Regions from separate parts of the Paenibacillus sp. FSL R7-0128 genome, predicted to be linked through region 1. Evidence: a T-box and tRNA genes for the amino acid it is inferred to sense, from the RefSeq annotation. Region 1 holds a T-box; the other holds one or more tRNA genes.
The links. The T-box of region 1 lies ahead of NST26_RS25245 (valine--tRNA ligase). A T-box ahead of a tRNA ligase gene usually reads a tRNA of that ligase, here a tRNA-Val.
Positions count from the first base shown of each region.

Region 2: it encodes a tRNA-Val, which carries the amino acid that the T-box ahead of NST26_RS25245 (valine--tRNA ligase) is inferred to sense. The anticodon was not compared.

Region 1 is NZ_JBBOCD010000001.1:5,984,503-5,990,683, reverse strand. Features, by position in the region: gene NST26_RS25260 (glycosyltransferase family 4 protein) at 1-748, shown strand, start outside; gene NST26_RS25255 (LysM peptidoglycan-binding domain-containing protein) at 884-2,248, shown strand; gene NST26_RS25250 (stalk domain-containing protein) at 2,448-3,110, shown strand; T-box leader at 3,203-3,487, shown strand; gene NST26_RS25245 (valine--tRNA ligase) at 3,647-6,181, shown strand, end outside.
Region 2 is NZ_JBBOCD010000001.1:3,166,530-3,172,710, reverse strand. Features, by position in the region: gene NST26_RS12910 (site-2 protease family protein) at 1-15, opposite strand, end outside; gene metG (methionine--tRNA ligase) at 521-2,239, shown strand; gene NST26_RS12900 (aldo/keto reductase) at 2,281-3,234, opposite strand; gene NST26_RS12895 (helix-turn-helix transcriptional regulator) at 3,388-4,197, opposite strand; gene NST26_RS12890 (NUDIX hydrolase) at 4,230-4,652, opposite strand; tRNA gene NST26_RS12885 (tRNA-Val) at 4,848-4,919, shown strand; partial or broken gene NST26_RS12880 (Rpn family recombination-promoting nuclease/putative transposase) at 5,072-5,603, opposite strand; gene NST26_RS12875 (hypothetical protein) at 5,733-6,181, opposite strand, start outside.

The DNA of each region.
Region 1 (6,181 bases):
TGCAGAAGGAATCCCTGTAATCATGTATGCCGGACGTCTTGAATATATCAAAGGCGTCCATGTGCTGATAGAGGCGCTAGGCATTCTGGAGCAGCGCTGTCAGCGGTGGATCTGTGCGGTGGCCGGAATCGGCAGCCTCCTGGAGGAGCTCATGGAACGGGCCCGCCTGCTGGGTATCGCGGGTAAGGTCCATTTCACTGGGAAATTGAACAATATTCCGGCTGCACTCCGGGCTGCCGACATCTATGTGCAGCCCTCACTCCAGGATACGCAGCCTTTCTCGGTTACAGAAGCGCAGCTTGCCGGGATCGCGCCGATTGTCGCCGGAACCGCAGGCATGCCGGAGATGGTCCGGCAGGGAGAGACGGGCTGGATTGTTCCTCCCGGAGATGCCGCTCAGCTCGCCCTGCAGATGGAGCAGCTGCTGGGGGATGAGGGACTGAGAAGACGCACCGGCCTCCAGGCTAAGCGCTGGGCAGAGCAGACCCGTTCGCTGGATGTCATGGCTGCGGGTACGCTGCATGTATACCAGAGAGCGGTCAATCTGCGGGCGGGCCGGCCGGGAATTCCGGATCACCTCCGGTTTGGGGAAGAACCGGGCGCGGGTGCGCTGCCGGCAGCTTTTCATCCGGCAGATGTGCTTAACGAGGGTGATCCGGGGAATCCGCTTGCCGTAACGATGCGTGTCAAGCTTCCGCAGCACTACTCTATTCCTGATGCACGTACGGCCCTTCCTCCCCTGGCATAGGCGCTGTCCGCAATTGAAGCGGCAAAGTTGTCATGCCTGCCTGATTGAAGCATATACATGAGGGGAGTAACATTTTGGGCTTATACTCTGGGCTTGTCTCAGGGATAGATTATGCCAAGAAGGAGGACATTTCCCGTGTTTGACCAGTCCCATGGCTTGCGGTTTGATATTTATGAACGCATTCACCTTTCGGAAGAGCTTCCGGGAATAGCAGAGCTGGAGGAAGTCGAGCTGGTTCCCGACATCCAGGTCATCCAGCGGGAGGACCGGGCCGAGCTGCACGGACAACTGCTGCTCACCGGACTCTACCGGGGGGAGGATGACCTTACACAGCGTCTGGAGCATGCAATTCCTGTTGAAATCACTGTTCCGCTGACCCGGGTCAGCTCACTTGATGACATAGGGGTGGAGATCGAGAATTTCGATATTGATCTGCTGACGATGCGAACCGTCAACATTACCGGAGTGCTCTCGCTGCGCGGAATCGGAAGTGCAGATGTACAGCCGGCCTGGCAGCAGGAGGAATACACGGTAGCGTATTCGCCGGAGGCCGGAGACAGCAGGGCGGCTGAGGAGATAATCCGCAATCCGGAGAATGACACTCTGTATGAGAATTCGCTCTGGACCTATGGCGAAGGGACTGCAGAGGGCTCTGCGGAAGATCAGAACTCCGCTGCTCCGGCTGAGGCAGCAGCTGAGCCGCTGTACGCGGAAGATACTTCTTACAGCCAGCCCGCGGCCTATCTCTCCACACCCCTGAAGGACAAGGAACCCAGAGTAAGGACCCATAGCCTGGATACGGCTTCTTCGGCAGGCAGCAAGCCGGCGGCTGATAAGGCCTCCGCTCACTTCCTCACCTCCAGAGAGAAGACGGCACCAGCGGCTGTGAACGGCTCGGTTCAAGAGGACACCACGCTTCAGACAGGCACCGCCGCCTTGAACACTGTGGATCATTGGGGCAATGCGAAGCTTCATGCCGTGTCGCAGCCGGAGCCGGTGCTTACCTCCGCTGCCAACGATGCTGCTGCGCTGTTTGCCGGGAACGAAGGAGGGGAGGCGGCAGAGGAGATCCAGGCCACAGACAATGAAGTCTTCCTGTCTGCGGAATCTTTGTCTCCCCAGGAGGAGAAGCAGGATCTCAAGGTTGCCCTTGGCAGCAAAAAAGAACCGGGAGCCGCCGAGCAGGAGCCGCTCACCTTCTCCTCGCTGCTCAGCGCAAGCCGCGCCAATAGAGAGCAGGAGGAACTGCTCTCGGGCAATATAGACTCTGTAGCGCAGGCTGTTCCTGAGGCAGGCAATGATACAGCGTGGAAGAGCCGGTTCATCGGCGGGATGGGCGGGACAGAGCTGTTCCGCAAGGTACGGCTCTGCATTGTCCAGCGCGAGGAGACACTGGATACGATTGCTGAGAAATACCAGCTAAGCACCCGGGAGCTGACTATGTATAACCGGCTGTCCGGCCAGATTGTAGAAGAGGGACAGGTATTATACATTCCTTGAGATTGACGCTGTGCGGAGAATTTAGGCTTAACAGGAACAGCCCTTGCCTTACGGATGGGGCTGTTCCTGTTTCTTTGTGAAATCCGCTTCTGGTTTACAAACCGTTCAGCCGGGGGTAATAGTCACTACCGGCCTACATACATTACACATTCAGGCAGCTATGCGCTGGTACACTACTTCTGGAAGGATGATATATCACATGAAGAGAAAAGTGGCAGCCACTGCGGCCGCACTAAGCTTGACGCTCACAGTCTCGGCCGGTGTCTACGCCGCCAGTAATCTGCAGGAGATCAAGGCGCTCCTGAACAACAAAATCGGGATCGTCGTGAACGGCCAGGCGTACACGCCCAAAGACGGCAACGGCAAAACCCTCGCCCCGATTACCTACAACGGCATCACTTATCTGCCTGTACGCTCCATCGGCGAAGCGCTGAACACTGCTGTTACTTACGATGCTGCAACCAGCCGGGTCATCATCGGTGATGCTGCAGCTCCGGCTGTCTCCTCCGGCGGCTCGTCCACTGGAACACCAGCAGATTCTGTGAAGCGGCCGAAGAGCCTGCCGGCGGATTTCCCGCTTCCGGCGGACGCGAAGATATTTGATCTGATCGAAGGCTCGGCGACCGGTAAGCCGTCCGCAACCTTCAGCTACCGTACGAAGCAGAGCCTGGAGACGCTCGGCAATACGTACAAGGACTATTTTGTGCAAAAAGGAGCTACCTCCAAGTCTGAGGAAGTCTCCGCCTCAGCCTTCTCGATTATTGATGCCGGAAGCACATTCTCTGTTACGCTGGATGGCGCTCCCGGAACGGGCAGCCATCAGGGCTTCAATGTGGTTCAAGTGATCTGGAGCGGGGAGTAGGCATCAATGTACGTCTGCTGCGCGCCCTTTGTGTATATGCTGGTTGACTAGGGATTACACTGAATGTATTATTGAACTAAGTAATAACTAGCATAAAGACTGGGAACGGGAAGAGTAGGCGGTCAGCCCTTCAGAGAGCGGGATTATCATTGGTGTGAATTCCCGCAGGATGCAGCCCCCGAAGTCGCCCCGGAGTTGCCCTTCTGAGCTTGTCTTCATCATGAAGACGGGTTAGGATGCGGCCGGTTGCAGCCGTTACCCTGCATGAGTGTCGCGCTAAGCTTCAGGAACCTGTAAGGGAACTTAAGGCAGTGGTTTATTTTTTATTGGCGCGAAACAAAGGTGGTACCGCGAAAGAATGGCCTTTCGTCCTTTGAGACGAAGGGCCTTTTTGTATTCTCAGAAACCGCTAGCTACTCAATACATTTAACAGTGGAGGGTTCACAATGGCTGATAACAACAATGCAGCAGCAGAGCTGCCGAACGGGCAGGAAGCGGCAGAAGCTACCGCTTCAGCTAATCACAAGCAGAGCGACATGCCGACTACATATGATCCGGGAGCGGCAGAGAAGAAATGGTATGCGTACTGGATGGAGAAGGGCTTCTTCGAAGCCGGCAAGCGGCCGGATGCGGAGCCTTACAGCATCGTGATTCCGCCGCCGAATGTAACAGGAATGCTGCATATCGGACATGCGCTGGATTTCACGCTTCAGGATGTGCTGATCCGCACCAAGCGGATGCAGGGGTATGATACCCTGTGGCTGCCGGGTACAGACCATGCAGGGATTGCTACGCAGACCAAGGTAGAACAGAAGCTGCGCCAGCAGGGAATCTCCCGCCATGATCTGGGACGCGAGAAGTTCCTGGAGCAGGTGTGGGCCTGGAAAGACCAGTATGCAGAGACAATTCATGACCAGTGGGCTAAGATGGGCCTGTCCCTCGATTACTCCCGCGAACGCTTTACCTTTGATGATGGAATGAAGAAGGCGGTAAGCAAGGTATTTGTGGAGCTGTACCAGAAGGGCCTGATCTATCGCGGCAAGCGGATTATTAACTGGGACCCGGCTGCCCGTACAGCGCTGTCGGATATCGAGGTTGAATACAAGGAAGTGAACGGGCATCTGTACCATCTGCGTTATCCGCTGAAGGATGGCAGCGGCCATATCACGGTGGCTACCACGCGGCCCGAGACGATGCTGGGCGATACAGCGGTAGCGGTACATCCGGAGGATGAGCGCTATAAGGATCTGATCGGTAAGACGCTGATTCTGCCGGTTACCTTACGTGAGATTCCGGTTATTGCCGATGAATACGTAGATAAGGAATTCGGCAGCGGTGCAGTTAAGATTACACCGGCGCATGATCCGAACGACTTCGAGATGGGAGTCCGCCATAACCTTCCGCAGATCAACGTAATGGATGAAGGCGGAGTGATGAATGAGGAAGCGGGCGCTTACCAGGGAATGGACCGCAGCGACTGCCGTAAGGCCATCGTAGCCGACCTGAAGGAGCAAGGCGTGCTGATCTCCATTGAGGATCATGTACACCAGGTTGGGCACAGTGAGCGTTCCGGGGCCGTAGTAGAGCCTTATCTGTCCACCCAGTGGTTCGTCAAAATGCAGCCGCTGGCAGAAGCAGCCATCGCTGCACAGAAGGACGGTGACGGGGTCCATTTCGTGCCGGACCGCTTCGAGAAGACGTACCTGAACTGGATCGAGAATGTCCGCGACTGGTGTATCTCCCGCCAACTGTGGTGGGGCCACCGTATTCCGGCCTGGTACTCTGAATCCACCGGGGAGCTTGTAGTTGCACATGATGAAGAAGAAGCACGCCGCATCAGCGGGCTGTCCGACCTGAAGCAGGATGAGGATGTTCTGGATACCTGGTTCAGCTCGAACCTCTGGCCGTTCGCTACCTTAGGCTGGCCTGATCAGGACAGCAGCGACTATCAGCGTTACTATCCGAACAATGTACTGGTTACCGGCTACGATATCATCTACTTCTGGGTAGCGCGCATGATTTTCTCAGCCATGGAATTCACTGGCCAGAAGCCGTTCTCCGATGTGCTGATGCACGGACTCGTACGCGATGCCGAAGGACGCAAGATGTCCAAGTCTCTGGGCAACGGTATTGATCCGCTGGATGTTATCGAGCAGTACGGCGCTGACGCCATGCGCTATATGATTACTACCGGCAGTACAGCGGGCCAGGATCTGCGGTTCCGTATGGAAAAGGTAGAGCAGGCGCGTAATTTTGCCAACAAGATCTGGAATGCCTCCCGGTTCGCGCTGATGAATCTGGAAGGCGTAGCCTTTGAAGATATTGACATTACAGGTGAGCTTGGCACAGCGGACCGCTGGATTCTGCACCGCCTGAACGAAACTTCCCGCGATATTACGCGTCTAATTGACTCGTACGAGTTCGGCGAGACCGGGCGCCTGCTCTACAACTTCATCTGGGATGATCTGTGTGACTGGTATATCGAATTCGCCAAGCTCTCGTTATACGGAGCGGACGCAGCTGCCAAGGCCAAGACCCAGTCTGTTCTGGCTTACGTGCTGGACCGCACACTGCGGCTGATTCACCCGTTCATGCCGTTCATTACGGAGGAGATCTGGCAGCATCTGCCGCATCAGGGCGAATCCATCACCTTGGCCGAGTGGCCGAAGTACGATGCGGCGCTTGAGAATCCGCAGGCAGTATCAGAGATGAACCTGCTGATGGATATTATCCGGGCCGTTCGCGGTATCCGTGCGGAAGTGAATGCGCCAATGAGCAAGAAGGTCGAGCTGATTATCAAGGCCGGCAGCCAGGACACCCTGGACATTATTTCCCGCAACGACAATTACATCGGGCGCTTCTGCAACACCTCTTCCTTCGAAGCAGGCCTTGCGCCGCAGACGCCGGATAAAATGATGTCCGCCGTGGTTACCGGAGCGGAGCTGCTTCTGCCGCTGTCCGGTCTGATTGATATCGATCAGGAGATTATTCGTCTCGAAAAAGAAGTTCAGACCCTGAACAGCGAAGTGGAGCGTGTGGAGAAGAAGCTCAGTAATCAGGGCTTTGTGGCC
Region 2 (6,181 bases), 2.8 Mb from region 1:
TTTGTTTTCCTGCAATAGTCTCAATCTCCTTTTGATCACTGTGTCGCTTCAATTCCAGGCCAGGATCAGGCACTCCTCTGCTTCCTTCCCGTTAGCCCTTACTCTCTACTGTCGCACAGGAGTGCAGTGGATTGCAAATAGACTTACGGTGTTGACAAATCTCCCGGCCTGCGTATATGATATCCAGTAATTAGGATAACCACAATAGCTGCGAAGAGAAAGAGTACCCTGGCAATTCTTCCACAGAGAGCTCCGGATGCTGAAAAGGAGCAAAGAAAACCCTCGGGAATATGGTCTCAGAGCTGCGCATCGAAGCCCGCATCGCCGGGACGTAGGCTGCGCCGGAACCCGCATCCGTTACCATGCTAGGGTATACCCGCTTTAATCTGCGGACGTACCTGAAGAGGTGGATGCTGCGAGGCATTGATGAATTTGGGTGGTAACACGTGAGCACAGGCTCTCGTCCCTTTAGGGGATGAGTGCCTTTTTTGCGTTCACATCATTTGAGGAGGAGAGAAATATGACTAACATTTTTATTGGAGGGGCTTGGCCTTATGCCAACGGCTCCCTGCATCTGGGCAGACTCGCCAGCATTCTTCCGGGAGATATTCTGGCCCGCTACCACCGTGCTAAAGGTGATGCTGTGCTCTATGTATCCGGCAGTGATTGTCACGGTACCCCCGTTGCTGTACAGGCGGCGCAGGAGGGTGTAGCCCCGGGTGAATTCGCCAGCCGGTATCATGAGGAGTTCGCCGCTTGCTTCCGCGCCATGGGCTTCACTTATGACTTGTATACCCGGACCGATCAGGCACATCACCACAATACGGTGCAGGAGCTGTTCCTTAAGCTGCTGGATCACGGGTATCTGTACCAGAAATCGAGTCTCCAGTGTTATTGTGAGCAGGACCAGCGCTTCTTGCCGGACCGTTATGTTCATGGCCTCTGCCCGGTATGCGGACAGCAGGCCCGGGGAGACCAATGCGATTACTGTTCAACGATTCTCGATCCGGTGGATCTGCTGGAGCGCACATGCGCCCTCTGCGGCTCTACGCCTGTGCTGCGCTCTACTCAGCATTACTATCTGTCGCTGTCCAGCTTCCAGCAAGCACTCACAGAATATACTGATTCCGCGCAGGGCTGGAGAGACAATGCCGTCCGTCTAACCCGCAGATATCTGCAGGAAGGCCTGCAGGACCGCGCAGCAACACGCGATCTGGACTGGGGCGTGGATGTCCCCACCCCAGGCTTCGCAGACAAAAAAATCTATGTCTGGATCGAAGCGGTCAGCGGTTATCTGTCGGCCAGCAAGCAATGGGCCGCCGAGACGGGGGGCCGCTGGGAGGATTTCTGGTCTGTAGCGTCCGCACAAGATAACGATGGGCAGCCGCCTATAACCGCTTACTATGTGCACGGGAAGGACAATATTCCTTTTCACAGCCTGATCTGGCCTGCTATCCTGCTTGGAGCTGAGGAACTACATCTGCCGGACCGGATCTTCTCTTCTGAATATCTGACCCTGGAAGGGCAGAAATTCTCCACCAGCCGCAACTGGGCGGTCTGGGTGCCGGATATTCTCAGCCGGTATGACCCGGACTCGGTCCGTTATTTCCTGACTGCGAACGGTCCCGAGAAGCGGGATGCCGACTTCTCCTGGAGAGAGTTCATCTACAGCCATAACAGCGAGCTGCTGGGCGCATTCGGCAATTTCGTCAACCGCAGCCTCGTATTCGTGAATAAGTTCTGGAACGGCAGAGTTCCAGATGGAGTCTTGGATAAAGCATGGGTTAGCAGTCTGGACCAGCTGTATAAGGAGGCAGGAAGGCTGACCCAAGCCGGACACTTCAAGGAGGCCCTGGAATTCATCTTCTCGCATATCCGCCAGGCCAATAAGTATTTCGATCAGCAGCAGCCGTGGCTCCAGATCAAGCATGATCCTGCAGCCGGGGCTAACACGCTGTACACCTGTGTTCAGATTATTGCCAATCTGTCTAACCTGCTGAACCCGTTCCTCCCCTTCTCCTGCGAGAAGATTAGAGGCTTCCTGTCCATAGAACAGCCCGTATGGCACCCGGTATCCGTCCTGGCAGAGCAGCCTATATTGGAGCTTGAGCTGCTGTTCGAGCGGATAGATGTAGAGCGCATAGAGGAGGAAATAGAGCGGATGAAAGACAAAAGCGTCCTGCCTCTCATACCGCTCACGAAAGCAAGCGGCGAAGGCAAGGACGCTCCGGGGTCTTAATATTGATGAATACACAGCGGCTGTCCGCTCTGTGTGATAACTTAGTTCTGGCCGGGGTAACGTGCTCCGGCTGCAATACCTTGCGGGGATATCCGCTCAATCCGGGCGAGATCCTCTGCCGTCAATGTAACCTGAAGCGCTCCGAGGTTCTCTTGTAACCGCTCCAGCCGCTTCGTGCCGGGAATCGGTACAATTTGATCTCCTTGTGCTAGAAGCCAGGCCAGGGCTAGCTGTGCCGGGACGTAGCCTTTCTCGGCCGCCATCTGCCCGATCAGCGAGACGACCTCCAGGTTCCGGGTGAAGTTCTCTCCCTGGAACCGAGGGTAATGGCGGCGGTAATCATCCTCCGGCAGATCATCGAAGCTCATGATCTGTCCAGTCAGAAAACCGCGGCCCAGCGGGCTATAAGGAACGAAGCCGATGCCCAGCTCCTTGACCAGCGGCAGAATCTCATCCTCCACCTCCCGGCTCCAGAGCGAATACTCTGTCTGCAGGGCGGTCAACGGATGCACCGCATGTGCCCGGCGGATCAGTTCAGGCGAAGCCTCGGATAAGCCGATATAACGGATCTTCCCTTCCTTGACGAGGTCAGCCAGGGTACCGGCGGTTTCCTCAATAGGTGTGTTCGGATCGGGACGGTGCTGATAGTACAGATCGATATAATCTGTGCCGAGATGATAGAGGCTGGCATCTACGGATTTTTTGATATAGGCCGGGTCTCCCTTGGGTCCCTGAGTATGCGTAATGCCGAATTTGGTCGCAATCACAGCCTGATCTCTCCGGCCCTTAAGTGCCCGTCCGAGAAGCCGTTCATTGCCGCCGAAGCGCTGCTGCTCGAAAGCTCCGTAGATATCCGCTGTGTCCAGCAGGGTTACGCCCAGGTCAAGCGCGCCATGAATGGTTCGTACAGACTCTTCATTATCCGGCATCATCATCATTCCGAGTCCCAGAGCCGATACGATCAGCCCTTCGTTCCCAAGTGTTCTTGTGTGCATATGGTTGCCTCCTCTTGTCCCTGTAATAGATCTTATGAACATGACCTTATTCTAACCGTCCTGCCGTGAAGCAGCCACAGTACGTTCATGCTAGTAAGATCATTACCAGGGAGCAGCAGACCAGTAAGATATGCGCCTTCAGGTGATTCTCTGCTAGGTTAAGACAGGGGTGTAGATACAAATATGCAGACCCGGGTGATCCGCCAGATTGGCCATCGAATTGATATCGTAGACTACAGGCTGGCTCGTGCCAAGACTCTCTATGACCACACGGTTGACCTTCTTGCCTTGAATATTGTGCTGCTTCCACATCTGAGCGAAATCCGCACTGTCCTCCATGAGCTGATCGACCATCTCCTTGTACCAGGGATCGTGCAGATTCATGTCATAATAGGTTCTGTACACCCCTACTGAATAGATTGCGAACTCCTCCCAGTTCCGCATCCGACGGCGCAGCTCCATATCCAGGAACAGAAGACGCATCATAATGCGCTCTGAAGCAGACAGACCTCCGAAATCACTAAGGACTTCACTCGCCTTATCATTCCAGGCCAGTACCTCAGACCGCTCATTCGTAATAAAAGACGGATAAGTCAATTGGCGGATAATATCCCGCCACTGCGAATTCAGCTCCGGACTGGCTGTATCTATAGAAGCAAGTGTATCCGGCAAGCCCGGATTCCATAGCTCAAACAGATGCTTACGCTCATCTGCCGACAACCGCAGCGCCTGACTGAGACTCTCCATGACCTCTCTGGAGGCGGTAACCTCCCTGCCCTGCTCCAGCCAAGTATAATAGGTGCTGCTGAGACCAGCCAGAACCGCAACCTCCTCCCGGCGCAGCCCTGGTGTTCTGCGCTGACTGTTCGTTTCCTTGATCCCTACAGCTTCAGGCTGCAGACGTTCCCGGCGTGATCTCAGGTAGTCGCCAAGACGCCTAAACCTCGTAATCTCGTAACTCATGAGCTGGGCCTCCTTTCAGCATTACGATGGATTCATAGATGCTTCACATATTCACACACTCTCGCATATAGCGTGGGGTAAATCCCCGGGTATGTCACCGCCTGCGGCAGCTCCTTGAAGCTTCGAAGCTCCGCCATTTCGTACGGGGGCAAATTTCCGAACCTTTTGACATCTGCATAATACAACATTCCGAAGCTCTCAACCAGCTCTTCACTGCTTACCGAATAGATGCATAACGGATGCAGTTCATATTCTTCAGCACCTGTCTCTTCGTAAAGCTCTCTTACCGCAGCTTCCCCGGGACTCTCACCCGCCTCAATATGCCCGCCGGCAAATTCCCATGTGGACCGCTCACGGTGCCGCACCAGCACCCAATCGTTCCCTTGCTTCATAAAAATCACTACATACTTGAGACTCACCCCAGGGCACTCCGCTTCATGCAATGTTACGATCATGATAGAATTCCACCTTTTATAGTTCGTTAGAATCTTCCAGAGAAGCGCCATTATTGTAATATATTATGGATGGGGTGTCGTGGGTTTTTGTCATTGTGGTGGTGTGGGAGAGTTATGATTAAAGGTATCATTTGTATCATAGTAAAAAATCTCTTGCCATTCCCTCACGTCCTGTGTTATTATAAATTTCGTTGCAGGACGGTAGCTCAGCGGGAGAGCACTATCTTGACAGGGTAGGGGTCATGGGTTCGAACCCCATCCGTCCTATATATGGAGAGTTTTAAAGAAACGAAGCCGATCTTATGATCGGCTTCGTTTTTCGTTGTTATCATTGCAACAGTTTTAAATTTTGAATTCCATTGCCCCATTGCCAAGAGCTTTCTAGCAGTTTCTCTTTTTTCTCATCGGTTCATTCACGGTCAGTGTCTACCCATTAGTGATTTCAAGCTTAAAACTTCTTGCTCTGAGAGGCCTGAGGCTCTAATAATAATGGAAGTTTCCACTCCAAGAGCAAGAAGTTCAAGCACCATTGCCTCTGCTTTTTCGCTCACCTTCTGCTCGTCCCTCAGCCCGCCCCTCAGCCTTAGCCCCATTCATCCGTGATGCCTCATCACGCAAATACTTCATCCGGGCTTCATACTCCATCCTTGTAGCGGCATCCTGACTCAGGAACTCGAGCGTATCCATTGCTTTTTTCAACATCGGTTCATTCATGGTCAGCACCTCCCAGTTTGGTTGTTCAACACCCTTGAGGAATAATAGCCAGTTGATCAGACCACCAGTTAATGGAACGGCCTGCTCCTCGAGCTTCGTTAATTCCATCACATGAATCTCAAGATCGTTATTAAGAGAAATTCCAGTGTGATCTTCCCGAAGATGAAACACATTATGATGACGGTCATTCGGCAGACAGGAGTAGTTCAATATATTAATCGTTATACACTTCTTCAAACACTGATTATATCATGGCAGAACTACTCGTTGTAGACAAGGCCAGCTTTTTGGGCTCCATATACTGCTATCCTGTCCCCTAAGCGCTATGAAACATACAAGAACATGTTTTATCTTTCAGCCCCCCCTCTACCTTAATGTTATCGCCATTCGCTTATCCACCAATACAACGGCGTCTGCTTCACCCTTACCGTTGAACATGGCTGAAATTACATATATTTTTGTGTCATCTTCCGCTTTCGCCACCCACTCTTTCTCCTGCAAATATCGCTTGTTGGTGGCATCGTAAGCATAATCCAGGTTGCGCTCCATCTCCTTCAGATATTGATCGCCATAGATTTGTTTGAAGTCATCCTTAGACATGCCAATTTTAAAACCGCCAGTGGTTTCATATGTATCTTTCGATTCCTCTGCCAGAGTAATCCCTGCCACTTTATCCTCCCGGTACATAATCCTCACGCCAGAGCTATACATGACTGAATTCGCAATATCCTTATCCTCCCCCTTACCCAATACCTCTTCCGCTTCCGCGCGGCTCATTCCATACTCAACAATGGCTTTATGATCGTTCACCTTTT